Regions from separate parts of the Dietzia sp. WMMA184 genome, predicted to be linked through region 1. Evidence: riboswitches for the same ligand, from Rfam matches in the RefSeq annotation. Region 1 holds a riboswitch; each other region holds the start of a gene.
The links. Region 1 has a riboswitch for thiamine pyrophosphate ahead of thiC (phosphomethylpyrimidine synthase ThiC). Riboswitches for the same ligand answer to the same signal wherever they lie in the genome.

Region 1 (9,967 bases):
GACCCGGCCACGGATCCGGACCCGTTCGCCGACGAGGAGGACGACTACGACGACGACGAGGTCGTCCCCGACCATGACTGAGCGGGACCGGGACCTGTCGGAACGGTCCCGGTGGAACGCCGGCCGCCGGGTGGCGGTGGGCGATCGCGTGGTGGTGCGTCGTCATCTGGAGGCGGGCCAGACCTCGCACCTGTACACCGACGTCATCGGTCGCGTGGTCGAACTCGAGCCGGAACTGGTCGTGGCCCGGGAGTCCGGTGAGCAGGTGCGGATCCCCGACGCCGACATCGCCGTACTCAAGGTGGTTCCGCCGCGGCCGGTGCGGGCCCGCGCCATCCGGGCGCGCGAGTACGCCGGCGCCCTGGCGTGGCCCGGCCGGGAGTACGAGATCGTCGACGGCTGGTTCTGCCGCGCCGGCGACGACTGGTCCTACCGCGGGAACTCCGCGGTGCCCGTCCTGCCGTGGGCCAACTGTGAGGACCTCGACGGGGTGCGCGACTGGTACGCCGCCCGCGGCCTGCCGCTGCGCCTGGTGGACGTGGACCGGCTGGTGAAATCCGAGCGAATGAAACTCGACGGCGCCCCGGTGGACGCCTCGCGGATCCATGCCGACCGCGACCTCCTGCTGTGCACCGCCGACAGCCGCGACCTGCTCGCGGTGGTCGACGAGGCGTTCCCCGCCCCCACCCGGCCGGCGGTCACCCTGGCCGAGCGCCCCGACGACGACTGGCTGGCGCTCTACCACGCCACCGCCGACCTCGACCCCGAGCGAGTCCGGCCCGCGATGCTCGCCACCGCGGGGCTCGTCGCCTCCGGGCCCGACGCCGGTTCCCCCGGCCCCGGCGGCCACGCGGTGTTCGCCCGACTCGAGGAGGACGGGGAGCTGGCCGCGATCGCCCGGGGCGCCGTCACGACCGGTCCCGACGGCGAAGCGCGGATCGCGGTCTCGTGCGTGGAGACCGCGGACGCCCACCGCCGCCGCGGCCTGGCCGAGGTGGTCACCGGCTCGCTCGTGGAGTGGGGACTGGGCCTCGGCGCGCAGGAATGTCACCTGCACGTGTTCGCGGACAACTCCGCCGGGCGCGGCCTGTGGGCCAAGCTCGGACTGCAGCCGCACCATTCGCTGCGCCACCTCGTCGTCGTCGACTGACACCGGCTCCGCTCCCACGGTGACACCGCCGCGCCGAGGGCAATACACTCGGGCGCATGCGTCTGGCCACCTGGAATGTGAACTCGATCCGCGCCCGGAGAGACCGCGTGCTCGCGTGGCTCGAACGGTCCGACGTCGACGTCCTGGCGATGCAGGAGACCAAGTGCAAGGACGAGCAGTTCCCCACCGAGGCCTTCCGGGAGGCCGGTTACGAGATCGCCCATCACGGGCTGAGCCAGTGGAACGGCGTCGCCGTGGCCTCCCGGGTGGGGCTCGAGGACGTGCGCCTGGGCTTCGACGGGATGCCGGGCTTCCACAAGGACCCCGAGGTCTCGCAGGACCCCGAGGCCCGCGCCATCTCGGCGGTCTGCGACGGCGTCCGCGTGTACAGCCTCTACGTCCCCAACGGCCGTGAGCTGGGCGATCCGCACTACACCTACAAGCTGGAGTGGTTGGCCCGCCTGCGCGACCACGCGTCCGCCGAACTGGCCGCCGACTCCGACGCCCAGATCGCCCTGGTGGGTGACTGGAACGTCGCGCCGCTCGACGAGGACGTGTGGGACATGGAGGTCTTCGACGGCAAGACCCACGTCTCCGGCCCCGAACGGTTGGCGTTTGCGGCGTTCGACGGCGCCGGGTTCCGCGAGGTCACCCGCGAGCACACGCCCGGACCCGGCGTCTACACCTACTGGGACTACACCGGGCTCAGCTTTCCCAAGCGCAAGGGCATGCGCATCGACTTCCAACTGCACTCCCCCGCGCTGGCCGCGCGGGTGAGCGGGGCGTTCATCGACCGCGAGGAACGCAAGGGAAAGGGCGCCTCGGACCACGCGCCCGTCGTCGTGGAGCTCGACTGAGCCATGTCCACGTTCCAGCTACGCCATTACATCGACCGGCTCCGCGCCGAGGGTTTCACGGTCCGCGACGACCACGGTGAGGACCCGGACCTCATCGACATCAACGGCCGGGCCGTCGACACCTGGCGGGAGAACTACCCGTACGACGAGCGGATGGACCGCAACCAGTACGAGGTCGAGAAGTACCTGCTGCAGATCGAACTGCTGAAGTTCCAGAACTGGCAGGCCGAATCAGGGCACCGGCAGGTGATCGTGTTCGAGGGCCGCGACGCCGCCGGCAAGGGCGGGACCATCAAGCGGTTCACCGAGTACATCAACGTCCGGCAGGCCCGGGTCGTCGCGCTGGTCAAGCCGACCGAGACCGAGATGTACCAGTGGTACTTCCAGCGGTACGTGGCCCATCTGCCCAGCCGCGGCGAGCTCGTGCTGTTCGACCGCTCCTGGTACAACCGCGCCGGCGTGGAGCGGGTGATGGGCTTCTGCACCGATTCCCAGTACGAGACGTTCATGGAGCAGGCGCCCATGTTCGAGAAGATGCTGGTCGAGTCCGGGGTCGGTCTGACCAAGTTCTGGTTCTCGGTCACCCGCGAGGAGCAGAAGACCCGGTTCGCGATCCGGCAACTCGACCCGGTGCGGCGCTGGAAACTCTCGCCCATGGACCTGGAGTCGCTCGACAAGTGGGACAAGTACACGGACGCCAAGGTGGAGATGTTCCGGCGCACGGACACCGACCACGCGCCGTGGATCACCATCAAGTCCAACGACAAGAAGCGGGCCCGCATCAACGCGATGCGCTACTTCCTGAACCAGTTCGACTACCCGGACAAGGACCCCCAGGTGGTGTTCGACCCGGACCCGAAGATCGTCCGCCGCGGCAAGGACGCCGTCGGAGACTAGCGGAGGGAGCGCCAGCGAGCGGAGCGATGTCCCCGCGCACAGAACCCGTCGGGGACTGACTGACCGGGCCTGATGGGAGGCCCCGGGAATGTCTCGGCGGCGGCGGGCCTTGCACTGGGTATGAGCCATACCAACGACCCCGCCGTCATCAAGCGCCTGCTCACCGAGAAGGGCCGCTGGGCCGTCGCCGGCCTGTCCACCAACTCCGCGCGCACCGCGTACGGGATCGCCGCCTACGTCCGCGACCTGGGACATGAGATCGTACCGGTCCATCCCAAGGCCGAGACCGTGCACGGTCAGCAGGGCTACCCGGATCTCGCGTCCGTTCCCGGCGAGGTCGATGTGGTCGACGTGTTCGTCAACTCGCAGCTCGCGGGCGGCGTGGTGGACGATGCGATCGCCAAGGGAGCCAAGGCGGTCTGGTTGCAGCTGGGCGTGGTCGACGAGGCCGCGGCGCAGCGGGCGAAGGATGCCGGGCTGGACGTGGTGATGGACGCCTGCCCTGCGATCGAAGCCCCTCGTCTGGGCCTGGCCTGAACCGCGGACCCGGCCCGGTCTAGAAGCCGCTCGAGGCCAGTCCCACCATCGCGAAGATGAAGATGAAGTACAGCACGATGAGGACTGCCACGATCGCCAGCGAGATCATGCCGAGCTTCTTGGCGGTCGCACTGGCGGCCTCGGCTTCGGCGTGGCGACCGGCGGCCCACAGCGGGTAGACGTCCAGCGCGCGGGTCATCGCGACGAACGACAGCGGCCAGAAGAAGAGAATCGACGCGACCGCCCAGCCGACGTTCGACGGCGGGCCGGGGCGAATTGCCGAGGTGGTCCCGTATCCGCCCGCCCCGCCGAAGGACGGGGTCTGCGCGCCGTAACCGGTCGGGGTCTGCGCGCTGTAGTCGGTCTGCTCGTACGAGCCCTGGCCGTACGGGCTCTGTCCGTATGTGCCCTGTCCGTACGGGCTCTGTCCGTATGTGCCCTGGCCGTACGGGTTCTGGCCGTAGGAGCCCCGACTCGCATCGTCGCCACCGGTCGAGTCGCCGTCGGCAGTATTCCCCTGGGGCGGGTAGGTCATGGGAGTCCTCCGGGTAGCTGGTCGTCTGGGGTCAGATTACGTCCCGCTCCTCCGGCCGCTCCTCAGCCGCTCGCGGGGCGACTGACACCGGTCACCGCAGGCGGTCGACGGTCACCGCCCGGCGTCGGTCACGGCTGGGCGACCAGGAGCTGATACTCCGGGAAGCGAACGAGGAACCGCCGCACATAGCTGCACACCGGCCGGATCTTGAGCTCATCGAGCCGCATGCGGGTGAGGACCAGGCTGACCAGCAGGCGGGCGATCCCCTGCTGGCCGTACCGCTCCTCGATCACGGTGTGGAGCAGGATGTAGACGTCGCCGTCCTTCTCGTAACCAACGAGACCCATGAAGGTCTCGCTGTCCCACAGTTCGAAGCGGTCTCTATCGGTGTTGTGGACCAGCTTGAGCGACGTTACAGCGGACATCAGAACTCCTTCTGCAGGGCGTGTTCCACCCGCGATGCTACTCGTCGGGTTACGCTCGCCCCTGCACAATCACATACTCATCCACACGGGAGTCCGCTTCGATGCGCGGGCTGAGAGGACGACCAGCCGGGTCGTCGACCGTAGAACCTGTCCGGATCATGCCGGCGTAGGGAGATCAGGAAACACCATGGGCACAGCTCTATTCACCGACGGCACCGACGGCACCGACGGCACCCCGATCGACGCCGTGACGTGCGGCCCCATCCATTCCAGCAGTAAGGCTCATCTCGAGGTGCCCGGTGAGTCCGGTGACGGCCAGCGCGTGCCCGTGCGCCGGATCGCGCTCACCGACGGCACGACGTTCGACGTCTACGACACCTCCGGCCCGTATACCGCCTACGCGAGTGCGGCCGACTGCCATGACCTCGCCCCAGGCCTGCCGCCCACCCGCCGTGAGTGGTCCCACCCCGGGGCCGTCCCCGCCTCGCCGAACAACCCCACCCTCGTCCGGACGCAGTTGGCCTGGGCGCGGGCGGGGCTGACGACCCCCGAGATGCGGTTCATCGCCGTGCGGGAGGGGATCGACGTCGAGGTGGTGCGTTCGGAGGTCGCCGCCGGGCGGGCGGTCATCCCGGCCAACCACCTCCATCCGGAGAGCGAACCGATGATCATCGGCAAGCGCTTCCTCACGAAGATCAACGCCAACATCGGCAATTCGGCGGTCACCAGTTCGATCGCCGAGGAGGTCGAGAAGATGGTGTGGGCTGCCCGCTGGGGCGCGGACACCATCATGGACCTGTCTACCGGCCGGGACATCCACGAGACGCGCGAGTGGATCCTGCGCAACTCCCCCGTCCCCGTGGGCACCGTGCCCATCTACCAGGCACTGGAGAAGGTGGGCGGCGACCCGACCCGTCTGACCTGGGAGTTGTACCGCGACACCGTCATCGAACAGTGCGAACAGGGCGTGGACTACATGACCGTCCATGCCGGCGTGCTGCTGCGCTACGTCCCGCTGGCGGCCAAGCGGGTCACCGGCATCGTGTCGCGTGGCGGTTCGATCATGGCGGCGTGGTGCCTGGCGCACCACCGCGAGTCGTTCCTCTACACCCACTTCGAGGAACTCTGCGAGATCCTCGCCCGCCACGACGTGACGTTCTCCCTCGGCGACGGCCTGCGCCCGGGGTCGATCGCCGACGCCAACGACGAGGCTCAGTTCGCCGAACTGCGCACGCTCGGGGAGCTCACCGGGATCGCCAAGAGCCACGGCGTGCAGGTGATGATCGAGGGACCCGGTCACGTGCCGATGGACAAGATCGTGGAGAACGTGCGCCTCGAGGAGGAGTGGTGCGAGGAGGCCCCCTTCTACACGCTGGGCCCCCTCGCGACGGACATCGCGCCGGGCTACGACCACATCACGTCCGCGATCGGTGCAGCCCGCATCGCCGAGGCCGGCACGGCGATGCTGTGCTACGTCACCCCCAAGGAGCACCTGGGCCTGCCCGACCGGGACGACGTCAAGACCGGAGTGATCACCTACAAGATCGCCGCGCACTCGGCCGATCTGGCGAAGGGTCACCCGGGCGCGCAGGCCCGCGATGACGCGCTGAGTACCGCCCGGTTCGAGTTCCGCTGGCGGGACCAGTTCGCCCTGGCCCTCGACCCGGACACCGCGCTGGCGTACCACGACGCGACGCTGCCCGCGGAGCCGGCGAAGACCGCGCACTTCTGCTCGATGTGCGGTCCGAAGTTCTGCTCGATGCGCATCTCCCAGGACATCCGCGACTACGCCGCGGAGCACGGGATGGAGACGGTGGAGGCGATCGAGGCGGGGATGGCGGAGAAGTCGGCCGAATTCTCCGAACTCGGTGGCCGCGTCTACCTGCCGATCACCGGTCGATAACCGCTCCGGCCAGGCGAGTCGACCGGCAGGTCGCACCGGTGGAGCGACGGGTCGACCTCGTCGTCGTCACCGACAGCGCCGCCACCCACCAGTCCCTCGACGGGGCGAGCCCCGGTGCGACGTCGGATCGGGAGCCCGGACTCAGGCGTCCCGGCGCAGCGTCATCAGCACCCCGACGACCCACAGGGCCACGCACACGGCCGCGAACCAGGCGAACGCCGGCCACTCGCCCCACGTGATGTACCCGCGGACGCTCTCTCCCTGGGTCCAGAAGTCACCGTTGGCGAACGGCATCCAGGCGGCGATGTCCTCGCCGACCCGCGGGATCAACGAGACCATGCCCTCGAGGGCCAGTATCCACACGAGGAACAGGGAGATCGTGCCGGCGGCGTTGCGCATGATGTACGCCAGGCCCGTGACCGCGATCGTCCCCAGTGCGGCGTAGACGGGGAAGCGCCACAGGTAGGTCAGCCCGTCTCCGGAGAACGGGGTCCAGCCCTCGTTGCCGGAGAGCGCCCCGGCCACGAGGAGCGCCAGGACCACCGCGACGGCCGTGACCACCATCGAGAGCACCGTGAACAGGGCGGTCTTGGCCACGATGGCAGGCCAGCGCGACGGCGTCGTCAGGAACGTGGCCTTGATGGTGTGATACCGGTACTCGCCGGTCACGCCGACGATCGCGGCGATCCACGCCAGCAGGACGGTGAACGCACTGACGCCGAGGATCGCGAACAGCGGGTCGCTGCCGCCGCCGGGCGCACCGGCCATCGGGTCCCCTGTGGCGGGCTGCTCGAACTGGCCGATGACCACTGCGAGTACCACCGCCAGGCCGATGCCGATCGCGTACAGCCAGTAGGCGCTCTTGGTGGTGGTGACCTTGATCCACTCGGACTTCAGCTGATTCATCGGGTGGACTCCTGACCGTGGTACTCGACGTCCTGGTCGGTGAGGGCCATGAAGGCCTCCTCCAGCGACGCCCGCTTCTCGTGCAGTTCGTGGACGGTGATCCCCAGGCTGGCGGCGACATCGCCGACCTGCGGCGCGCGGAGATTCTGAATAAGGAAGACACCCTGTTCCGCGTCGAACGTGGCCTCGATGCCCTCATCGCGCGCGGCGGCGGTGAACTCGTCGACGTGCGGGGTGCGCAACACCACCGAGGACGTGGCGGCGTCCAGGAACTCCTCGACGGAGGTCTGCGCGCGCAGCTTGCCGCGGCCGATCACGACGAGGTCCTGGGCGGTCTGCGCCATCTCCGACAGCAGGTGCGAGGAGACGAGCACGGTGCGGCCCTCGGCGGCGCGTGCGTGCATGAAACGGCGGATCCACAGGATGCCCTCGGGGTCGAGACCGTTGACGGGCTCGTCGAACAGCAGGACCTCGGGGTCGCCGAGCATGGCGGTGGCCAGACCGAGTCGCTGGCGCATGCCGAGCGAGTAGCCCCCGACCTTGCGGCCGGCGACGTCGGTGAGGCCGACCAGGCCGAGCACCTCGTCGACGCGGCCCGGGGCCACCCCGCCCGCCGCGGCGACCATCCTCAGGTGCGCGCCAGCGGAACGGTTGGCGTGGGTCCAGGACGCGTCGAGCAGACAGCCCACCTTGTGGGCGGGGCGATCCAACTCGCGGTACGGGGTGCCGTTGATCAGTGCCTGCCCGGACGTGGGGGTGTCGAGACCGACCATCATCCGCATCGTCGTGGACTTCCCGGCGCCGTTCGGGCCGAGGAATCCGGTGACGACGCCGGGACGGACCTCGAAGCTGAGGTCGTCCACGGCGGTGGAGGCGCCGAAGCGCTTGGTGAGATTCCGTACCTCGATCATGGTCCCCAGTCTGCCTGCCGGGGCGCGGGCAGCGTGCGTCCACCTACTCAGCCCGCGTACAGGTAGTGCAGTACTAGGCTCGTGACCATGGATGACGCCACGCCCGAGCCGGATCGCCATCTGCCGTCGGTCCGCGCCTCCGACGCCGAGCGCGACGCCACCGCCAGGCTCCTCCAGGAATCCTTCTCGGAGGGGAGGCTCACGCTCGCGGAATTCGACGACCGGACGTCGCGGGCGTACGCCGCACGCTTCCGGTCCGAACTGATCGAGCTAACACACGACCTGCCCGTCGTCCACCACGAGCACGACTCGACGCCCGCGGCCCGGCCACATGGGGCCCCGGCGCGTCGCGTCACCGGGGCCAGCGGGCCCGCCTCGTCGCTGGCGATCATGGGCGGAGTCGAACGCAAGGGGACGTGGACCCTTCCCTCCGTGCACACCGCGTTCGCGCTGATGGGCGGCATCGAGATCGACCTGCGCGGCGCCTCCCTGCAGTCCCACGAGACGACGATCCGGGCGTTCGCGATCATGGGCGGCATCGACATCTACGTCCCCGACGACATCCATGTGGAGATCGAGGGCCTGGGGCTGATGGGGGGCTTCGGCGAGGAGTCCGGGAACTGAAAGCCCGATCCGCGACCGGTCCGCCAGGCCCCGCCCGGAGCCCCGGTCATCAGGGTCACGGGACTGGCGCTCATGGGCGGGATCGGCGTGCGGCGGGTGCCGCGCACCGAGGACTGACCGTCGGCGGGCTGGCGGACAGGTCGCGCGCATGCCGTCGGGCGGCCGGTAGGGCCTCAGTCGACCGGAGGGCTGGACGCCTGCGCCCAGAAGCGTTTCGGGATGCGGCCGGCGAGGCGGGCGGCGTGCCCGGCCCGGACGGCCTCGCGCATCGCGGCGGCCATGAGCGGCGGGTTCTCCGCCCGGGTGACGGCGGTGGCGAGTAGGACGCCGTCGCAGCCGAGTTCCATGGCAAGTGCGGCGTCGGAGGCGGTGCCGATCCCCGCGTCGCAGATCACCGGAACTCCGGCGCGCTCGACGATCATCTCCAGGTTGTGCGGGTTGCAGATCCCGAGCCCGGTGCCGATCGGTGCGCCCAGGGGCATGACCGCGGCGCAGCCCACGTCCTCCAGGCGGCGGGCCAGGACGGGGTCGTCGGTGGTGTAGGGAAGGACGACGAAACCGTCGTCGACGAGGTCTTCTGCGGCCTCTACCAGTTCCACCCCGTCGGGCAGGAGCGTGCGCTCGTCGGCGATCACCTCGAGCTTCACCCAGTCGGTGCCGAGCGCCTCACGGGCGAGCCGGGCGGTCCTGACGGCCTCGGTGGCGGACCTGCAGCCGGCGGTGTTGGGCAGCGGGCGGATGTCGAGCTCTTTCAGCATCCCGAGCAGCCCGAGTCCGTCTGAGCCCAGCCGCAGGTCGACCTTGCGGATCGACACGGTGGTCAACGCGGTCCCCGAGGCGATCAGCGCCTCGCGCAGGACCTCCTGGTTACCGGCGCCGCCGGTGCCCGTGATGAGCCGCGACGAGATCTCCTCGCCCGCGATCACCAGTGGCGAGTCCAGCACCGACGCGACGTCGGACGAGTACGCCGACGTCTCCACGCCGCGAACCGGGGTCGCGGCCGAGGTCGGGTCAGCCACCCTGGACCGCCGTGAGGACGTCGATCTCCGCGCCCGCACCGAGCGGGGCGTCGTCCCAGCCCGAGCTGGGCACCACCACGCCGTCGACGGCGATGGCGACGCCCTCGTCGGGCAGGTCCAGCTCGGTGACGAGTGCGCGGACGGTCGCGCCGTCGGCCAGGGTGCGGTCCTCCCCGTTCACCGTGACGATCATGGGCCCTCCT
Region 2 (9,967 bases), 340 kb from region 1:
AGGCGCTGATCGCGGTGAACATGCAGTCGGCGATCCTCTGCAACGAGAACCGCGTGGCCCCGCGACCACTGGACTACCCGGCCTTCCTGTGGACCCAGTTCGTCACCGGCGACATCTTCGACGCCACCGGCCTGATGTTCAGCTCGGGCGCGGCGTGCGCGGGAGCTCCCGCCGTCACCACGCCCGTCGAGGTGAGCGGTGACGCGCTCGAGGTGCCGCCGCTGCTGATCAACTCGGTGGCGGACCCCCAGACCCCGCTGCACGGCGCCCGCGCGCTGGGGGACCGGATGGGCGCACACATGATCACCGTCGACGGCGGCGATCACGGGCAGGTCGCCAAGGGCAACGACGTCGTCGACGACGCCGTGGTCGAGTACCTGCGCACCGGGCACACCGAGACCACCTCGGCGCCCGCGCCGCCGGCACCCGTCGCGCGGTGACAGCCCGCCGTGCCCGCCCGCGGTGGCGGGGCGACCGTTGCGAGGCGGCCGGGCCGCGCGGTCGACAGGCCTCGACCGGATGCGAGACGGCGCCGGATCACCCAGACTGCGGAGACGACCGGATTCCATCGATTCGAAGGAGCACGCATGCCCCGTTACCGCGTAGTGGACCCCGACCAGAACGTGATCGAGGAGAAGGAGTTCGCTGACGACACCAAGGCTTACGACTGGTTCAAGACGGTCGAGGTGCCCGACGACGCGCTCGGGTACGCCATGGAGGTCAACATGGACGGCAAGTGGACCCGGTTCGAGATCAACGACGGCGGCACCAACACCTCCCCCGCCGCCGACGAGGGCACCGGTACCCCCTGATCGTTCACGACACGATCTGACGCGGCCGGCCGCACCCCGCTCCACCGCGGGTCGGTCGGCTCTCGCGTGTCCGGGGCCGGGGCCCGCGCCTCCGGGGCCGGGCCGTCAGAGCCAGCCGCGCGCCTGGGCCTCCCGCGCCGCCTCGCCCCGCGTGGACGTATGGGTCTTGGCGATCGCCGAGGACAGATGGTTGCGCACGGTGCCCTGCGACAGGACCAGCTCGGCGGCGATGTCGGCGACGCGGGCCCCGGACAACGCGTGACGCAGGACGTCCTTCTCCCTGGGCGTGAGGGGGTCGGGGCCGGCGACCATCGAGTCGCGGGCGAGCACCGGGTCCACGACGGTCTCACCCGCGTTCACCCTCCGCACCGCGTCCGCCAGCTCGCCGGCGGGCGTGTCCTTGACCACGAAGCCGCCGGCCCCCGACTCGAGCGCGCGGCTGACGTAGCCGGGGCGGCCGAAGGTGGTGACGATCAGGACGCGAACGCCCGGGTGCTCGTCGCGGATCCGGCGGGTGGTGGTGATGCCGTCCCCGCCGGGCATCTCGATGTCCACCACGCAGACGTCGGGCCGCAGGCGCTCGACCGCCGCCAGGAGTTCGTCCCCGCGGCCCACCTCGGCGACCACGTCGATGTCCCGTTCCAGGGCGAGCAGCGCCGCGAGACCACCTCGGACGAGCGCCTGGTCGTCGGCCAGGACGAGTCGGATCGGCGCCGCCGCGGGGGCGGAGCCGGACACGGTCTCGCTCATCGCGCCCACCCCACTGCCACGATGGTCCCGGTCTCGCGTGTGTCGGACCCGGGCCCGCCCGCCCCGGGTCCAGCCGACCCGACCCCGGCCACGGCGGTGCTGCGGTCACACACCTCGAACCGCGCGCCGGCGTCGGCGGCCCGCGCCGCGAGCCCCTCGAGCCCCCGTCCCGCCGTGTCGGAGCCCGCAGTGCCGGAGCCGGCCTCCCGGCGGGCGCCGATCCCCCGGCCGTCGTCGGTGACGCGCACGCCGCCGGCGGTGAACTCGACGGTGACGCGGCGGGCCCCGGAGTGTCGGGCGATGTTGGTGCCCGCTTCCCGTAGCGTCCACGCGACGAGCACCGCGTACTCCGCGGGAACGAGATCCGGGGTGCCGTCCACGCGCACGTCCATCCCGGCGGCGCGGAGGGATGCGGTGAGGTCCGCGAGCTCGCGCGCGGGATCGGCGACGCGCATCCCGGACACGGTCTGCCGCATCTCCGCCAGAGCGGTGCGGGTGAGCATCTCGATGTTCTCCAACTCGGCGCGGGTGATGTCCGGGTCGGAGTCGAGTCGGGCGCGGGCGAGCTGTGCGCGGATGGTCAGGGCGGTGAGGGTATGGCCGAGCACGTCGTGGAGGTCCCGGGCCATCCGCTCGCGCTCCTCCACCACCCCCAGCGCGCGCCGGTAGTGGCCTTCGCGGTCGCTGATGCCCACGGAGATGCGGGTGCCGATCATCGACAGGACCACCGGGATCACCAGGAAACACGGGATGAGCATGGCGACGTTGCTCTCGAACAGCGCCGCGCCACACCCGATGAGGATCAGCGCCACCGCGGCGGGCACGCTGCGTCGGAGCGGCCAGGCGGCGGCGATGAAGCAGGCGATGAACGGCAGGAAGTTGGTCGGGCCGTTGATCCCCGCGGCGGGCAGGGTGCCGAACGCGCACACCACGAGCCCGGCCAGGTAGCCGAGGCCGAGCGGCGCCGGAGGCTCCGCCGGGGGGTCGAGCCAGTTCTCATCCGCCGCGAGCGGCGACTCACCACGGGCCGCGAGCGTCGACGCATCTCGGGTGGGGCGCGCCGTCCTGCGCAGGTGTAGCGGGTAGTCGCGGGTGACGGCGGGCGAGGCGAAGCCGGCGAGGTAGACGGCGGAAAAGACGGCGACGGAGGCCAGGCCCAGCACCGTGGGTGCGGTGGGCGCGCCGGAATAGACGACGGCGAGGACCGGGTAGATCAGAAAGACCTGCCAGATCAGGGAGAACAGGACATTCGGGCTGGTGAGGGCGTCCCGGACCCGGCGCCAGGTGGTTCTGCTGCCCGTCGTCATCGACCCGACCTCCCCTGCCGTCTCTAGTCCCGGCCCCGACGGCGACGCACCAGAACTGTTGCCGTCGTCCCCAGTATGAGGGCCCACGCGGTCACATTGAGCAGCGGAAGCCACAACGGGTCGGTCACGGACTCGGTCACCACCCCGCCGGTGAGCGGGAAGCGGGCCAGCGCGTTGATCCCGTACAGCGGCGTGAACCGGGCGAGCTCCAGCGCGGTCCCCGACAGCGGGATGAACAGGTTGCCGGCCAGGGCGAACAGGACCAGGCTCCCACCGGCCACGCCCAACGCGGATTCGGAGCGGAACGCCATCCCGGCGGTCAGTCCGTACCCGGCGAACACCGCCGACCCGATCCACGCCGCGGCCAGGGCCAGCACCCACGCGAGCGGCGTGGCTTCAGCCCCCGTGAGCGCGCCGACGAGCCCCACGGAGAGGACGGGCACAGCCGCCACCGTCATGGCCACGGCGGACTTGGTGATCACGAAGCCGGTGCTGCTCCACGGGGTCAACCCGAGTTGACGTCCCCAGCCCTGGAAGCGTTCGAGAGCGGCCCCGCCGCTGATCGAGGTGGTGGCGGTGACGGCGCCGTAGACGGCCATGGAGATCATGACGACCGAGCCCACGTTGCCGTGTGCGACGGGCTCGTCCCGGTAGGACTGGGCGCTGCCGAACACCAGGTACATGATGAGCGGCAGTCCGGCGATGAAGAAGATGTTGGTGATGTCGCGCAGAGTGCGGCGCAGGTCGATGGCCCAGTAGGTGGCGTTCATCGGGCGGCCTCCTGGTCGGGGTCGGTCGTGTCGGGGTCGGTGGTGTCGGGGGCTGTGGTGTCGGGTGCGGCGGTGAGGGCGACGAAGGCGTCGTCCAGCGACCGCGGGCTGATGGTGAGGTCACGGGCGGCGGTCCCGCGCAGCAGCGCGCCCGCGGTGGCGTCGCTGTCGGTGCTGGTGAGGATGACCAGGGTGGGTGTGCGTTCCACCGCGGTGACCCCGGGCAGGTCGTGGGGTGCGGGTTCACCGGGCCCGGGGGTCCAGACCGCGGTGACGCGGGTGCCCGTGGCCATCGCACGGATCGCCTCGACCGGGCCATCGGCCACGATCCGGCCGCGGGCCATGAGCACGATGCGGTCGGCGAACGCCTCGGCCTCCTCCAGGTGGTGGGTGGCGAATAAGACGGTCGACCCGGACGTGGCCTCGGCGTGCATGGTGGACCAGAACTCGCGGCGCGTGCCCACGTCCATCGCGGCGGTCGGCTCGTCGAGGATGAGCAGGTCGGGATCCGGCAGCAGCGCCAGGGCGAAGCGGAGTCGTTGCTGCTCGCCGCCCGAGCAGCGGGAGACCTTGCGGCGGGCGATCGTGGCGATCCCCGCCCGGTCGAGTACCTCGCCCACGGAGACCGGGTCCCGGTACAGGGCCGCGATGGCCCGGACGGTCTCCTCGACCGTGAGGTCGGAGAGCAGTCCGCCGGTCTGGAGGACGGCGGCGACCCGCCCGTCGGCGACGGCCTGCCTGGGGGCGGCGCCGAACGCGCGGGCCCGGCCGCCGGTCGGTTCGGTGAGGCCGAGTGCGATGTCGAGGGCGGTGGTCTTTCCGGCACCGTTGGGGCCGAGCAGCGCCACTACCTCGCCGGCCTCGATGCGCAGGTCGATGCCGCGGAGGGCGTGGACAGTCTCGGCGCGCGGCGGCGTGAACGTCTGCGTCAGGTCATGGAATTCGAGGGCGGGCGCGGGCGCGTCGGTGTCGATCACCGCGCCGACGCGGTCTGCTTCCCGGGGGCGGGTAGAGCGGTGGGTAACCATGCCTCCACCCTCGCTTACCTGCGATGACGTTCGGAAGGATCGCCTGTCACGACCTCACCGGTGACAACTGTCACGGGTCCGCCGCATGGGGCCCCTCACGAGCGGTCGGGACGAGGCGGGGCCGGTTCAGCGGAAGAGCGCGCCCGGGCCCCGACGCCGCGGGGGCCGCGCACGGTGGATCCGGGTGCGGATCTCGAGCGTCATGGCGTCGATGCGGGCGGCCTCCTCGAGCAGGTCCGCCACCGAGTCCGGCTGCTGCGCGGGTCCCGCCATTGTGGTCTCGTTGGCCTGCTCGAGGACGGCGCGGAACCGCGGGTCGGGGTCGACCTTGCTCTGTATCTCCGGGTAGACCACCTCGAGGGCGGTGCCGATCCCCTGCGTCTCCCGCAGGTCGTACCACGCGTCGACGGTCGCGCCGAGCGCCTCGAACGCCAGTGCATACGACCGGCGGGCGGAGCCGAGCGCCTGCTGGGCGGTCAGTTGCAGCGGGTCGGTGCCGCGCAGGAGCCGCCGGCGGCGTGCGAGATCCTCGAGCCCGGAGCGGATGAGCCATCCGGTGGAGCCGATCCACACGACCGCTCCGGCGATGAGCGCCACCACCACGATGGCGAAGATCAGCGGCACGACGTCACCTCCTTTCCGGTCCGAACGCCGGCCCACCCGGGCCGCAGACCCGGCATCCTGCTTCTCATCCCACCGCCGCCAGGACGAGCGAGATCGGCAACGACAACAGCACCACAGCCGAGACTGCACCGCCGATCACCTTGCCGATACCGGACCACCACAGGGTGGAGCACTCCGCGGCGAGGGCGTTGGCGGACAGCGGCGCCGCCTGCTGCCCGAGCGCGGTGGCGTCGGCGACGGCCACCGCCGGCCAGGTCCCGGGCACACGGCGCCGCGGGTTCGTCCCGAGGTCGTCGGCGACGAGGGCGGCCCGCTGGGCGTCCCACTCGGAGAGCTGCCGGGTGAAGCGGGCGACGGACTGCTCGGCGAGGGCTGTGCGCCGCCCCTCGGCCGTTCGCGCGAGGCCCGTGGGCACCGTTCCCATACGGAATCCCTCCTGCGTGTCACCGTCCGGGCCGCGCCCGGTCCTGTCGTCGGGACCCGAACCCGGGCCCTACGTCGAACCTAGTCCAGCACCACGACACGCAGAACCCCCGCGAGCGGGCCCGGCCGACTCAGCCCTTGACCAGGCCGCCGTCGAGGATGAGGTTCTGCCCGGTCACGGCCCGTGCCCACGGGGAGGCGAAGAACAGCACCGCGTCGGCGAGTTCGGCGGGGGTGATCGCGCGCCGTAGCGGCGTCCCGGAGGCGATGACGTCGAACACCTCTTCAGGTGTAGCGGCGCTGGCGTCGGTGGTGCGCAGCAGGCCACCGGAGACCATGTTGACCGTGATGCCGTCCGGCCCGAGGTCGGTGGCCAGGGTGCGGGTCAGCGAGAGCGCGGCGGCCTTGGCGGCGGTGTAGTCGTGGTACGGCACCACCGGGTGCTGGAACAGGTTGGTGCCGATGGTGACGATCCGCCCGAAACCGGCTTCCCGCATCCCCGGGAGCGCGGCCTGGGTGGTGGCGAGGGTGCCCTTGACCGCGCCACGCAGTTGCGAGTCGAAGTCCTCCCAGGTGAGGGTCTCCGGCCGCGGCCTGGCGTCGCCGTTGAACTGGAAGTCGACCAGGGCGTTGTTGACCACCGTGCTGATCGGCCGACCGAAGTGGGTGCGGGCCGCGTCGACGAGGGCGCGTACCTCGTCGTCGTCGGTCACGTCAGCGCGTAGTGCGACGGCGCGGTCCTCGCCGAGCTCACGGACGAGGTCGGCGGCGGCGGCCTCGCTGCGCCGGTAGTTGACGACGACGAGGGCGCCCTCGCGGGAGAAGGCGCGGATGATCTCCACGCCGAGTCCGCGGGCTCCGCCGGTGACCAGGACGACCTGCTCGTTGATACGCATTCCACTCGCTTCCCGGTGGTTCCTCACGGGGAGCGCGATGCCCACCTGCCCGCCGCACGATGACCGCACGAGAGGCGACGACGCCCGGCGACGCGCACGACATTCCTCCGCTGGAACTACCCAGTTCAGGTTCGACGGGTGTGTTCTCAGCCGCCCGGATGGGCGGCACCCCGTGTCGAGTGCGAGCCTAGGCCACCCGCGGCCGGCTGAACACGAAGCCACACTGCCTGATCTGTCCCGCGTGCTGGACAACCGTCCTAGGATCGGCGAACGCCCCCGACGATCGGAGCCCCGTGACCGCCACCCTTCCGACGTCGCTCGGCCGATTGCGCGCCCTGTTCTCGCGGGCCACGCCGCCGACCGATCTGCCCGCCCCGGGCGACTACCTCGTCACGTTCGTCGGCCCGGCACCGCTGAAGGTGGTGGCCCCGCGCGCGATCGCCCTCGGCGGGATGCCGGGCTGGCAGGGCAAGCGTTTCGCCCCCGGGGGCGGCGCGGTGAACCTGGTCGACGACGACGAGGGCCGCCCGCCACGGGAGACCCTGCCGATGCGGGTGATGCTGGAATCCTCGTGGTTCGACGGCGGTCAGGTGATCGTCTGCTCGTACAGCGCCTCGAGCCCGGTGCCGTGGCGCTGGGTGCGGGACGAGTTCCGGCCGCTCGACGACCGGCGCCTGATCGGCCTGACCTTCGCGGGCGGGCCCTGGTCGCGGGTCGCGGCGGCTCCGCTGCTGCTCACCCGGGCCTGAGCGCGGGGTGGGCGGCCGGGCGGGCGGCCGGGCGGCCGGGCGCGTCACAGGCCCGCCCGCGGCGCCTACGCGAGGCGACGCAGACGCGGTTCGAGGTCGGATGTGAACAGGTCGAGGAAGCGTTTCTGGTCGTGGCCCGGGGCGTGGAAGACCAGATGGTTCAGGCCGGCGTCGACGTACTGGCGGACCTGCTCGACCGCGTCGTCGGGGTCCGAGGCGACGATCCACCGCTTGGCGACTTGCTCGATGGGCAGCTCGTCGGCCAGGCGCTCCATCTCCCGCGGCGAATCCACCGAGTGCTTCTGCTCCGGGGTCAGGGACAGCGGGGCCCAGAAGCGGCAGTTCTCCAACGCCGCCTCCGGGTCCGGGCCGTAGGAGATCTTGATCTCGATCATCCGATCGATCCGCGCCGAGTCCCGCTCGTTGATCCCGGCGCCCTCCTCCACCGCGGGCAGCAGCTTGTCGGTGTACAGCTCCATCCCCTTGCCCGAGGTGCAGATGAACCCATCGCCCACCCGGCCCGCGTACTTGGCCACAACCGGACCACCCGCGGCGACGTAGACAGGCACGCCACCCTCGGGCACGTCGTAGAGGAACGCGTCCTTGGTCGAGTAGTAGTCACCCTCGAATTTGGTGGTCTCACCGGTCCACAGCTCGCGCATGAGCCGGACCGACTCACGCAGGCGCGCGAACCGCTCGTTGAACTCCGGCCACTCGCCTTGGTGCCCGGTGGCGATCTCGTTGAGCGCCTCACCCGTACCCACACCGAGGAAGATGCGGCCCGGGTACAGGCACGCCATCGTCGCGAACGCCTGGGCGAGCACCGCCGGGTTGTAGCGGAACGTCGGGGTGAGCACCGAGGTGCCCAGCTGCAGCCTCTCGGTGCGCTCGCCCACCGCCGTCATCCACGCCAACGAGAACGGCGCATGACCACCGTCGTGACGCCACGGCTGGAAATGATCCGACACCGTGGCCGAATCCATCCCCGCCTGCTCCGCCATCACGGCGAACTCCACCAGATCACGCGGACCGAACTGCTCGGCCGACGCCTTGTAACCGAGCTTCAGGGACGGGGTGTCGGGCATGTGGGGCTCCTTGGGGTCGTAGCGGTGTGATTGATGTGTGTCGCGGTCATGCGCTGATGTACTTCTCGCCGAACCGGGCGATCGACTCGCGCTTGGCGTCCAGCGGGGCGTCGTATCCGTGGCCCTCGATCAGCCACGGGATGACGATGACATCGGTGACGCCCGCGTCCTCGAGTTGGGCGAAACCGCGGCTGCCGTACCGGTCGGTACAGGCCACCTGAATCTCGAACGGCCGGCCGTCCCCGCGGTCGGCGAGGGAGCGGCCGTCGGCCTCGAGCAGTTCTCCGAGGCGGGTGATGGTGGCGGCGATCTCGTCGAATCCCATCATCGCCGAGGTCCACCCCTGGCCGATCCGGACGGCTCGGCGGAGCGCCGGAGCGGTGTGGCCGCCCACGTAGAACGGCACCTGGGCCACGGGCGGCGGGTCCAGTGTGAGGCGGTCGAAGTCAAAGTGCTCACCGTGGTACTCGAACCACCCGCCGTCACCGGCCAGGCGGATGATCTCGAGCATCTCGTCGACCCTCTTGCCACGCCCCGGGTAGGGGACTCCGCACCACGCGAACTCATTGGGGTCCCATCCGATCCCCACCCCCAGGTCGATGCGTCCGCCGGTCAGGTGGGAGACCGTGGACAACTGCCGCGCCAGCAGCAGGGGCTGACGGGGTCCGAGTTTGAGGACCTGCGGGCAGAACCTGATGGTCGAGGTGGCGACGCCCATCGCGGCGATCGCGGTCAGGGGTTCGACCCACGGGGTGTGCTCGTCCCACATCCGCGCCCCGTCGGGCGTGTACGGGTAGTCGGTGTCCTGCCGGTGGGGCAGGAACAGCGAATCGGGAAGCGTGACGCGGGCGAAGCCCGCGTCCTCGGCCGCGCGGGCCAGGCCGAGGAGTTGGTCGATCGGGCTGAACGCGACCGGAACGGAGAACTGCATGATGTGACCTCTTCTGTCGGAGAAATGTGGATGTGGTGATCAACCCCACCGGGACTGACCGCCGTCGAGCGGAATGGTCACGCCGGTGAGGTAGGACGCCTCCGCCGTGCACAGCCACGCCACGGGCCGGCCGATGTCTGCCACGGGGTCGCCCACCCGCCCGGCGGGTATGCGGGCGATGAACCGCTCGGCCTCCTCCGGGTTGTGACGCATCCACCAGTCGAGTCCGGGGCTGTGGGCATGGGGGGCGACAGCGAGCGCTCGGATCCCGTCAGGACCCCGTTCACAGGCTGCCGCCCGGGGGAGCGATCGGATCGCCTCCTTTGCCGTGCGGAACGCGGCGTCCGAGTACTCGTCCAGCGGCATCGGTTCCGCGAGCAGCACCACCGCGGCTCCGGATTCGGCCAGCGCGAGGGCTATGCCCCGGCCCACCCCCTGACCGGCGCCGGTCACGACGGCCACCTTGCCGGACAGGCGGGCCGCAGCACGGGCGGGGATCATCGTCGTGCTCGTGGTGGTCATCGAGGCCTTTCACGTCGGTGCAGCCGGGCGGGTGCGTCGACCCGCCACCGCCACTGTAGTCACCTGTGTA
Region 3 (9,967 bases), 1.9 Mb from region 1:
CAGACGCAGCTTCGCCCGGAAGTTCCGCGCGACCACCGGCACGAGCCCCGGGCGATGGGTGCTGTCGCGTCGGCTCGACCACGCGCGGACGCTGCTCGAGACCACGACCCGCTCGATCGAGGACATCGCCCGCGACTGCGGGTTCGGCAGCGCGGTGACGTTCCGGCAGAACTTCGACGGGAAGTACTCGACGACACCGTCGTCCTACCGCGCCCGGTTCGGGGAGGCGCAGGAGTGAGTTCCACCAGGCCCGTCGCCCCGGACCATGCGGACGCGTCCCGACCGGTAGGGCGGCGCCTGCCCGGTGCGGAACGCGGCCGCAGACGTCATGGCCACGATCTGCGTGACCAGACCATCTAGCCGCCGGACAGGGGCAGGTAGTCGTTGGTCATGGCGGCGGCGCCGTCGACCTCGGTCTCCAGCAGTCCGTTGTCATGCATCCACGACGCGTAGGCCGCCCAGTCCCGGGCTGTCTGCCGCCCGAAATCCTCCTCGGGTAGAAGCGCCAGGGTGGCGTCGATCATCTTCTCCAGCATGTCGGGCTCGTAGGAGCCCTCGGTCACCGGGATGAGGGACTCGAGGGCAATCCGGCGGTCCGCCAACGCGGCCTGCTGCCCGGCCTCGGTTCCGGTGAGGAAGTCGCCCACGCGCTCGGCATAGTCGGCGTCGCCGGCGAGCCGGTTCGGGTTCGCGATGATCACCAGTTCCGCGTAGTCGGGCACCCCGAGTTCGGTGACCGGCATGATCTCGACATCGCCCCGGGCGCCGAGTTCCACGCCTTCGATGTTGCGGAACGCCCCGAAGATCGCGTCCACCTGGTCGGTGAGCAGCGACTGGTTGAGACTCTGCTGCACATTGGGGGTGGATATCGAGTCAGGATCGATTCCGGCCTCACGGGCGATGAAGTCGAGGGTCGGTTCCTGGGAGGCCAGCCCCGACAACCCCACGGTCTTGCCCTCCAGATCGGCTGCGGAGGTGATGCCGGACTCCGTCCTGGCGATCAGGGAGGTCAAGGACGTCGGGATCAGTGCCGCGACCGAGATCACGTCGAGTCCCTGTTCGAGGGCGATGAGCGTGTCGGGCTCGTAGGAGATGGCCAGGTCGACCCGCCCCAGGGACACCTCCCGGGCGGCGTCGGCCGTGTTGGACGGCGTCGTGAACGTCACGTCCACGCCGGCGTCGGCGTAGGTGCCGGTGTGCTGCGCGGTGTACAGGGCCACATGGTCGGGATTGGGGCTCCAGTCGAGCAGAACACTGACCGGGGCGGCGCCGGTCTCGCCTGGCTCGGCGTTGTCCGAGGATGCCTGGCAGCCGGTCAGAGCCACCGCGGCTGCGGCCACCATCGCGAGCATGCGGGCGCCGGGGCGCGTGAGAGTCCGGCGCCGGATCCTGCTGGGTCGTGTGTCCGTCATGATGGGTTCCTTTCCCCGGTGGGTGTGTTCCACGGGCAGATCAGGCGTTCGAGCATGGTCACGCTGGCGAGGAGGACGCTGGACATGATCGTCAGCACCGCCACCTGGGCGAAGACGAAATCGGTCTGGAGCCGGGGGATCGCCTGGAGCATGAGGTAGCCCAGGCCGTTGGTGGAGCCGGTGTACTCGGCGAAGACGGCGGCCACCGGCGCGAAGGTGACCGAGACGCGCAGCCCGGCGAAGCCGCGAGGCGCGGCGAAGGGCAGACGCACCCGCCAGAAGAGCGACCACCTGGTGGCGTGCAGACTCCGCAGGGTGTCGATCATCCGGGCGTCGACCGAGCGGATTCCGGAGAGGAGATTGAGGGCGACCGGGAAGAAGCACAGCAGGGCCACCACGATGACCTTCGGCGCCATGCCGTAGCCGAGGGAGATCGTCAACAGTGGGCCTATCACGATGACCGGGATGGCCTGGGAGGCGACCAGCAGGGGGGTCATGGCCTGACCGACGGCGGGCACGAATCCGCTGATGACGACCACGGTCACCGCGACGACCACTCCGAGGACCACCCCGACGACGGTCTCCGTGGCGGTCAGCAATGTGGCCGAGCCCAGCCGGTCGGGCCAGGTGGATACGAGCGAGTCGAGCACGGCGAGGGGTGAGGGAATGACGTACTCGGGCACGAGCTCGAGCGTGGTGACCGTGATCCACGCGGCGAGGACCAGCAGGAGCGTGACGCAGGCAGGGCCGGCGGAGCGGAGGAATCGCACGGTCATGGGGCGGTGCCGCCTCCGGTCAGGTGGGATTCCCGGGCCAGGGCCTGGAGCACTTCCCGGCGAGCTGTGGCGAAGTCCTCGTCGCCGAGGAGGACCTCGCGGGGGCGGTCGTCACCGAACCATCCCGGCCAGGTGGAGACCACACGCGCCGGGGCGTCGGGCTCGTGTCGTGCGAGCAGGACCACGCGTTCGGCGAGGAGCAGCGCCTCATCGACGTCGTGCGTGACCATGACGAGGGTGGCCGAGGTGTGGGTGATGGTGTCGCGGAGCCACTGCTGGACCTCCGCACGGGTGATCGCGTCGAGCGCACCGAGCGGCTCGTCGGCCAGCAGCACGGGTTTGCGCGCCAGCAGAGCCCGCGTGAGAGCGGCGCGCTGGCGCATGCCCGCGCTGAGAGCTGAGGGACGGGCATCGGACCAGGCGCCCAGTCCCACACGGTCCAGCATGCGCTGGGCCTCGGATCGGGCCACGCGCCGGCGCACTCGTTGGTTGCGGAGACTGATCGCGACGTTGTCGAGCAGGGACAGCCAGGGCAACAGGCTGTCGCCCTGGGGCATCAACGCGCAGGACTCCAGGCGTCGTGCGGGCCGGCGGTCATCGAGGACGGCGGCGGTCCCGGTGGTCGGTTCGACGAGGCCGGCGATCACCGACAGCAGCGTCGACTTACCGCATCCGCTGCGTCCGACAACGGCGATGTGCTCGCCTACCGGAACGGACAGGTTGAGGTCTGCGAGAACCGGGCGGAGCGCGCCCGGATAGGTGTGTCCCAATCCATTTAACGCCACTGCCGTGGTTCCTGGGCGGCTCACGAAAGCCCATGCCAGCGCATCTGACATCCCTCCGCTCGTGTGAACGAGTTCAGGTTCAGCGGGTGTGATCTCAGCCCCGTTCGGTAGGGGCACCCCGTGTCATCGATGCTGATCTTGCGAATCAGCTCGAAGTCCGAACGTACCACCGGCACGTCTCGGGATCTGATGTGCGTCCATGGCTGGAGCGAGGCGCGGGCGGGCCGCCGTCAGTGGAGAGCGGATTGCCGGCCCGTGTCGGCGTGAGTGCGCCCCCGAGAGGATTCGAACCCCTGACCAGCCGGGTAGAAACCGGATGCTCTATCCACTGAGCTACGGAGGCCTGGCGACGCGCGCGTGGGGCGTCGCCGGGAGAATGGTAACCGATCCGGGGGGTGGGTCCGACAGTGGCGAATCGGCCCGGGGGCGCCGCGGTTCCTACGATGGTGGTCATGACGTCGTCGAAGACCGCCCCCGCCACCGCCGGGCGGTTCGGAACCCGCAACATCGTCGCCCTGGTACTGCTCCTGGCGGCGGTGGCGGCCGGGGTGGTGATCCCACTGTCGGCCATGTCCGCCGAGGTGGCGCTCGAGCTGGTGGGCGTGCCCGATCCGGGTCCGCTCACCACGGCCGGCCTCCCGGCGGTCCGGTCGATCGCCGAGCTCCTCGCCGCCGTGGCCGTGGGGGCGGCGCTGTTCGCGGCGTTCTTCACCCCGCCGCAGAAGGACAAGACCCTCGACGTCGACGGTTACCGCATGCAGCAGATCTCGTCGTGGGCGAACATCGCCTGGGCGATCGCCGCGGCACTGCTCATCCCGCTGACCCTGTCGGACGTCTCCGGGCGCACCTTCCTCCAGTCGCTCCCGCCGGACCAGTGGTTGGTCGCGATCAACCAGATCGACATCGCGTCCTCGTGGCGCTGGGCGGCGATCATCGCGCTGGTCGCCGGGATCGGGCAGCGGCTCACGCTGAGCTGGCGATGGTCGGTCATCTGGCTGGCCGTCTCCCTGCTGTCGCTGCTTCCGGTGGCGGCCACGGGCCACGCGTCCGGCAGCACCGCGCACGACCTGGCCACCAACTCGCTGATGATCCACCTGTTCGGCGCCGCGTTCTACGTGGGTGGGCTCGTCGCGCTGATCATCCACACGTGGCGCGGCGGCTCGCGCGTCGCCCTGGCCCTGCGCCGCTACTCGGTGGTCGCGACGGTCGCGATCGTCGCCCTCGGGTTCACGGGCGTGATCAACGCGCTCGTCCGCCTGCACCCGGGTGACCTTCTCACCTCCACCTACGGACTGTTGGTGGTGTCCAAGGCGTTGGCGCTGTGCCTGTTGGCGCTGTTCGGTCTGGCGATCCGCCGCCGGATCATCGCCAAGATCGAGTCGACGGGGGCCAACGCGCCGGTCGACCGGCCCACGCTGCTGCGGATCATCGTGGTGGAGGCCGTCGTCATGGCCGGCACCCTGGGTCTGTCGGTCTCTCTCGGCCGCACCCCGCCGCCGGCGCCGCTGTACGTGCCCACGAGGCAGGAGGCGCTACTGGGCTTCGAGTTGCCCGGGCCCTTCGCGTTCGGAACGGTCTTCGGCACCTGGCGCTTCGACCTGGTCTTGGGGCTGGCCGCGGTGATCCTGCTCGGCCTGTACCTCTGGGGCCTGGTGCGCCTGCGCCGCCGCGGGGACGCCTGGCCGCTGAGCCGCACCGCGTTCTGGGTGGCGGGCTGCGTGATCCTCTTCCTCACCACCAGTTCCGGCATGGGGATGTACATGATGGCCGACTTCGCCAGCCACATGGTGGGCCACATGCTCATCTCGATGCTGGTGCCGGTCCTCCTCGCGCTCGGCGGCCCGTTCACACTGGCCCTGCGCGCACTCCCGGCCGCCGGCCGCGGCAACCCGCCCGGGCCCCGCGAGTGGCTGGTCGAGTTCATCAACAACCCGCTCTCGCACTTCCTCACCCACCCGATCGTGGCGTCGGTGCAGTTCGTGGCCGGTTTCTACCTCATCTACTTCGGCGGGTTCTATCAGACGTTGGCCTCGGAGCACCTGGGCCACATGTTCATGAACGTGCACTTCCTCATCAGCGGCTACCTGTTCTACTGGGTGATCATCGGCGTGGACGCCGCGCCGCGGCACTTCTCGCCGATGTACAAGCTCATGGTCCTGCTGAGTTCGCTGCCCTTCCACGCGTTCTTCGGCATCCTGCTCATGAACACCAAGACCGTGCTGGCCGAGCCCTGGTATTCGGGCATCGGCCTGCCGTGGATCCCGGATCTGCTGCAGAGCCAGCAGGTCGGCGGTGGCGTCGCGTGGGCGGCGGGGGAGATCCCGCTGGTGATCGTCATGTTGGCCCTGGCGTGGCAGTGGTACCAGAGCGACATGCGCGAGGCGCGGCGCGGCGAGCGGCAGGCCGACCGCGACGACGATGCCGAGCTCAAGGCCTACAACGAGATGCTCCGGGAGATGTCCCGCGCCGACCGCCGGCCCTGACCCCGAACACCTCGTCGTCGTCACAGGCGCCGGTTTTCCACACCCCCGCCCCCCTCCACAGGGCGGCCACCGCGGGCGGTGGGAACGAGGGGTGACGACGACGAGGTGGGGCACGCTGCAAGTCACGAGGCCGACGCACGGTCGGCCGAACGTGACAGGAGTGACCCCATGAACGAGACCCACACGACCGTCCGCGGAACCGTGATCACCGACCCCACCACCCGGAGAGTGGGCGACGACCAGGTGTTCACCTTCCGGGTGGCCAGCAACAGCCGCTACCAGGACCGGCTCACCGGCGAATGGAAGACCGGCGGCACTCTGTACTTCTCGGCCAACTGCTGGGGACGCCTCGGGCAACGGGCGTCCGGCGCACTGTGCAAGGGCGACGGCGTGATCCTGCACGGTCGGCTGCTCACCAACGAGTACGAACGCGACGGTCGAATCATGCGCGACCTGGAGATGCGGGTCAGCGCCGTGGGGCCCGACCTGTCCCGCATGGACGTCACCGTGCGCCGCGCCAGGACGGACGCCCCGGTCGAGGGGGCCGGCGTCGACGGGGCGGGTGTCGACGGGGCGGGCGTCGACGAGGGCGGCCTGCGGGGAGCGGCCGAGGACTCCGACGCCATGGCGCTCGGGTCGCTGGACCCGGATGAGCCGGGGTCCGAGCAGAGCGAGGCGGGCGAGTTCGTGGGGGCGGCCGGCGCCTGATGCTCCCGGGGGTGGGGCCGGCGTCCGCCGCGGACGCCGGGGCCGCGGGCGGACACGTAACATGGGGGTCGTGCCCGCGGCCGACCCGCGGTGAAGTGAACTATATGCGCAGGTGAGAGGGTAGAATGGCCGAGTTTATCTACACGATGAAGAAGGTACGCAAGGCGCACGGGGACAAGGTGATCCTCGACGACGTCACGATGTCCTTCTACCCCGGTGCGAAGATCGGCGTCGTGGGCCCCAACGGCGCCGGCAAGTCCTCCATCCTCAAGATCATGGCCGGGATCGACCAGCCCTCCAACGGCGAGGCGTTCCTCGATCCCGAGGCGACCGTCGGCATCCTGCTGCAGGAGCCGGAGCTCGACCAGTCCAAGACCGTCAAGGAGAACGTCGAGGACGGCCTCGGCGAGACGATGGTGCAGCTGCGTCGGTACAACGAGGTCGCCGAGGAGATGGCGACCGACTACACCGACGAGCTCATGGAGGAGATGGGTCGGCTGCAGGAGCAGCTCGACGCCGTGGACGCCTGGGACGTGGACTCCCAGATCGAGCAGGCCATGGACGCCCTGCGCTGCCCGCCGGGCGACTCGCCGGTGACGAACCTGTCCGGTGGCGAGGCGCGTCGGGTGGCGCTGTGCAAGCTGCTGCTGAGCAAGCCCGACCTGCTGCTGCTCGACGAGCCCACCAACCACCTGGACGCCGAGTCCGTCCTGTGGTTGGAGCAGCACCTGGCCGCCTACCCCGGCGCCGTCCTGGCCGTCACACACGACCGGTACTTCCTCGACCACGTCGCGCAGTGGATCTGTGAGGTCGACCGCGGTCAGCTGCACCCCTACGAGGGCAACTACTCCACCTACCTGGAGAAGAAGGCCGAGCGCCTCGAGGTCCAGGGCAAGAAGGACCAGAAGCTGCAGAAGCGGCTCAAGGCCGAGCTCGAGTGGGTGCGCTCCGGTGCCAAGGCGCGCCAGTCCAAGTCCAAGGCCCGTCTGGCCAAGTACGAGGAGATGGCCGCGGAGGCGGAGAAGCACCGCAAGCTCGACTTCGAGGAGATCCAGATCCCCACGCCGCCGCGGCTCGGCAACGTGGTGGTGGACGTCGACAAGCTGACCAAGGGCTTCGACGACCGGGTCCTCATCAAGGACCTGTCGTTCACGCTGCCGCGCAACGGCATCGTCGGCGTGATCGGCCCCAACGGCGTCGGTAAGACGACGCTGTTCAAGACCATCGTGGGCCTGGAGGAGCCGGACTCCGGCACCGTCAAGGTGGGCGACACGGTGAAGCTGAGCTACGTCGACCAGAACCGCGCCAACATCGACCCGGAGAAGTCGGTGTGGGAGGTCGTCTCCGAGGGCAACGACTACATCGAGGTCGGCCAGAACGAGATGCCCTCGCGTGCCTACGTCAGCGCCTTCGGCTTCAAGGGCCCGGACCAGCAGAAGAAGTCCGGCGTCCTGTCCGGTGGTGAGCGCAACCGCCTCAACCTGGCGCTGACGCTCAAGGTCGGCGGCAACCTGATCCTCCTCGATGAGCCCACCAACGACCTCGACACCGAGACGCTGGGCAGCCTGGAGAACGCACTCGAGGACTTCCCGGGCTGCGCCGTGGTCATCTCGCACGACCGCTGGTTCCTGGACCGCACCTGTACCCACATCCTCGCCTGGGAGGGCAACGTGGACGAGGGGCAGTGGTACTGGTTCGAGGGCAACTTCGAGGGCTACGAGAAGAACAAGGTCGAGCGTCTCGGCCCCGACGCGGCCCGCCCGCACCGGGTCACGCACCGCAAGCTCACCAGGGACTGACCGCAGATGGCCACGCCGACCACCCAGGGCTCGGACGCCCCGACCACCGGAACCTCACCCGGGGCCGCCACCGTGGCGGGGGCCGTGCACCGGGTCCGGATCCCGTTGCGCATCTCCGACTTCGTGGGCATGCACGTCAACAACGTGCGGTTCCAGGAGTTCTCGCAGGACGCCCGCCTGATGTGGTTCCGCGAGAAGTTCGGGGTGCCGGGCTCCCGGGTGCCGATCGCGCTGGCGCGGTGGATGGAGATCGATTTTCGCCGCACCATCGCCATGGGCGTGCCCGAGGTGTGGGTGGACGTGCAGGTGGTGCGGGTGGGCCGCACCTCGTTCACGATGCGGACCTCGATCGGCTCCGAGTCGACCGGTGCCGAGCCCTGCGCGGTGGTCGACACCGTGATGGTGGTGACCGCGGCTGACGAGACCACGACACTGGAGATCACCCCCGAGGAGCGCGCGGCGCTGCTCGGGGACCGGGAGGAGGCGGGATGACCATGCGCGACGCCGTGGACGCCGGAACGTTCCGCTGCACCCTGCAGGTGCGGTGGGCGGATTTCGACCAGTACGGCCACGTCAACAACATCAAGTACCTCGAGTACGCGCAGGAGGCGCGGATCCTGTTCATCCGCAGCCGATTCGGACCGTTCGGCCTGGGCAACCTGCCACAGGTCGTGCGGCGCACCGAGATCGACCACCTGCGGCCCGTCCTGCGTGACTCCACCTCGGTGGACGTGGAGATCGACGTCGAACACGTAGGGACCACGTCGTACCAGATCCGCCAGACCATCCTGGACGCGGCGGGCGAGATCTGTTGCACGCTGCGGGTGGTCATGGTCGCCTACGACTCCTCCACCTCGACCGCGGTGGAGATTCCCTCCGGTGTCCGCAACGTGCTGGAGGCGGCCTCACAGCCGGCGGCGATCACCGACCAGGGGCCCGCCACGTGACCGACCAGCTCGTCTACGAGACCGGCGGCCCCCTGGGCGTGTCCGGAGAGCCGGGCCGCAGGGTGTTCACCTCGGCGATGCCGGTCCGGTGGTCGGACCAGGACCTCTACCACCACGTCAACCACGCCCGGATGGTCACGCTCATCGAGGAGGCGCGGATCCCGTGGCTCTTCTCCGAGGGCATGCCCACCGCGACGCTCACCGCGGGTGCGGTGATGACCGACCTGGCGGTGAAGTACCGGGGCCAGGTCAAGCACGCAGACGGCCCCATCCGCGTGCGCATGTGGTGCGAGAAGGTCGGCGGGGCGATGTTCGTGGCCCGGCACGAGGTCCGCGGCCGCATGACGCCGGACTCGGCGCCGCCCGCGGTGGACTGCACAGCCACCATCGCCGCGTTCGACTTGGCAACCCAGCGCCCGCGCCGGTTCACGCGCGCCGAGCGCGACTACCTGCTGGAGTTCCGGCACGAGGACCCGGCGTGATGGCACCCGGACCGGACGCCGGGATGATCCGCGTGCCCGACCCCGCCGACCGCGACGACCTGCGCACCCTCCTCCGGCGCATCCTCCGCCTCGACGAGGCCGCCGTGGTGCGGCTGACCTCCGGGGCCGGGGGCCGGATGCGCGTGTGGGCCCGCACCCCCTTCGGGGCACTGGTCGTCCGCGGACTCGGCGGCGACTGCCCCGGCGGCGACGTCGTGGCAGGTGCGGACCACCTGCTCACCGAACTCGACGTCCTGCCGCGCGGAGACATCGACGGTCGGATCGACCCCGGCATGCCGCTCCTCTCGGCATGGCAGGGACTGCTGCCGCCCGCCGACGGGTTCCAGCCCGTCGAGGACGTGCCGGCCCAGGTGCTGCTCGACCTCACCCGGTCGGGTCGGGAGGCCGCGCGGGAGAACGCCGGGCCCGCCGGCTTGCCGCCGTCGCTGCTCGACCAGGTGGCCCTCACCGTCCGAGCGGACACCGCCCACCCCGTCGGCGTGGACATGCGGACGGTGTTCTCCATGGTGATGTGCGGGTTCGTGCCGGAGAAGGCCGGTTCCGCCCCGGAGGGC

Region 2: it holds a riboswitch for thiamine pyrophosphate, as region 1 does, so the genes downstream of both, CK206_RS15565 (3-oxoacyl-ACP reductase) here and thiC (phosphomethylpyrimidine synthase ThiC) in region 1, are expected to answer to the same signal.
Region 3: it holds a riboswitch for thiamine pyrophosphate, as region 1 does, so the genes downstream of both, CK206_RS05460 (ABC transporter ATP-binding protein) here and thiC (phosphomethylpyrimidine synthase ThiC) in region 1, are expected to answer to the same signal.

Annotation. Positions count from the first base shown of each region.
Region 1 is NZ_NXEI01000001.1:3,030,322-3,040,288, reverse strand. Features, by position in the region: gene CK206_RS13995 (peptide deformylase) at 1-81, shown strand, start outside; gene CK206_RS13990 (GNAT family N-acetyltransferase) at 74-1,150, shown strand; gene CK206_RS13985 (exodeoxyribonuclease III) at 1,207-2,007, shown strand; gene ppk2 (polyphosphate kinase 2) at 2,011-2,904, shown strand; gene CK206_RS13975 (CoA-binding protein) at 3,025-3,441, shown strand; gene CK206_RS13970 (CD225/dispanin family protein) at 3,461-3,976, opposite strand; gene CK206_RS13965 (GNAT family N-acetyltransferase) at 4,105-4,401, opposite strand; TPP riboswitch at 4,477-4,591, shown strand; gene thiC (phosphomethylpyrimidine synthase ThiC) at 4,589-6,304, shown strand; gene CK206_RS13955 (ABC transporter permease) at 6,446-7,210, opposite strand; gene CK206_RS13950 (ABC transporter ATP-binding protein) at 7,207-8,121, opposite strand; gene CK206_RS13945 (DUF1707 domain-containing protein) at 8,209-8,745, shown strand; gene CK206_RS13940 (thiazole synthase) at 8,919-9,725, opposite strand; gene thiS (sulfur carrier protein ThiS) at 9,757-9,957, opposite strand.
Region 2 is NZ_NXEI01000001.1:3,371,337-3,381,303, reverse strand. Features, by position in the region: gene CK206_RS15605 (alpha/beta hydrolase) at 1-440, shown strand, start outside; gene CK206_RS15600 (hypothetical protein) at 588-812, shown strand; gene CK206_RS15595 (response regulator transcription factor) at 918-1,562, opposite strand; gene CK206_RS15590 (sensor histidine kinase) at 1,559-2,869, opposite strand; gene CK206_RS15585 (ABC transporter) at 2,893-3,639, opposite strand; gene CK206_RS15580 (ABC transporter ATP-binding protein) at 3,636-4,667, opposite strand; gene CK206_RS15575 (hypothetical protein) at 4,794-5,291, opposite strand; gene CK206_RS15570 (hypothetical protein) at 5,356-5,715, opposite strand; gene CK206_RS15565 (3-oxoacyl-ACP reductase) at 5,846-6,610, opposite strand; TPP riboswitch at 6,696-6,793, opposite strand; gene CK206_RS15560 (hypothetical protein) at 6,904-7,359, shown strand; gene fgd (glucose-6-phosphate dehydrogenase (coenzyme-F420)) at 7,425-8,444, opposite strand; gene CK206_RS15550 (TIGR03619 family F420-dependent LLM class oxidoreductase) at 8,491-9,375, opposite strand; gene CK206_RS15545 (SDR family NAD(P)-dependent oxidoreductase) at 9,415-9,897, opposite strand.
Region 3 is NZ_NXEI01000001.1:1,177,824-1,187,790, reverse strand. Features, by position in the region: gene CK206_RS05475 (GlxA family transcriptional regulator) at 1-238, shown strand, start outside; gene CK206_RS05470 (ABC transporter substrate-binding protein) at 357-1,412, opposite strand; gene CK206_RS05465 (ABC transporter permease) at 1,409-2,188, opposite strand; gene CK206_RS05460 (ABC transporter ATP-binding protein) at 2,185-2,958, opposite strand; TPP riboswitch at 3,007-3,104, opposite strand; tRNA gene CK206_RS05455 (tRNA-Arg) at 3,244-3,316, opposite strand; gene CK206_RS05450 (cytochrome c oxidase assembly protein) at 3,426-5,456, shown strand; gene CK206_RS05445 (single-stranded DNA-binding protein) at 5,625-6,164, shown strand; gene ettA (energy-dependent translational throttle protein EttA) at 6,290-7,963, shown strand; gene CK206_RS05435 (thioesterase family protein) at 7,970-8,455, shown strand; gene CK206_RS05430 (thioesterase family protein) at 8,452-8,910, shown strand; gene CK206_RS05425 (thioesterase family protein) at 8,907-9,392, shown strand; gene CK206_RS05420 (hypothetical protein) at 9,392-9,967, shown strand, end outside.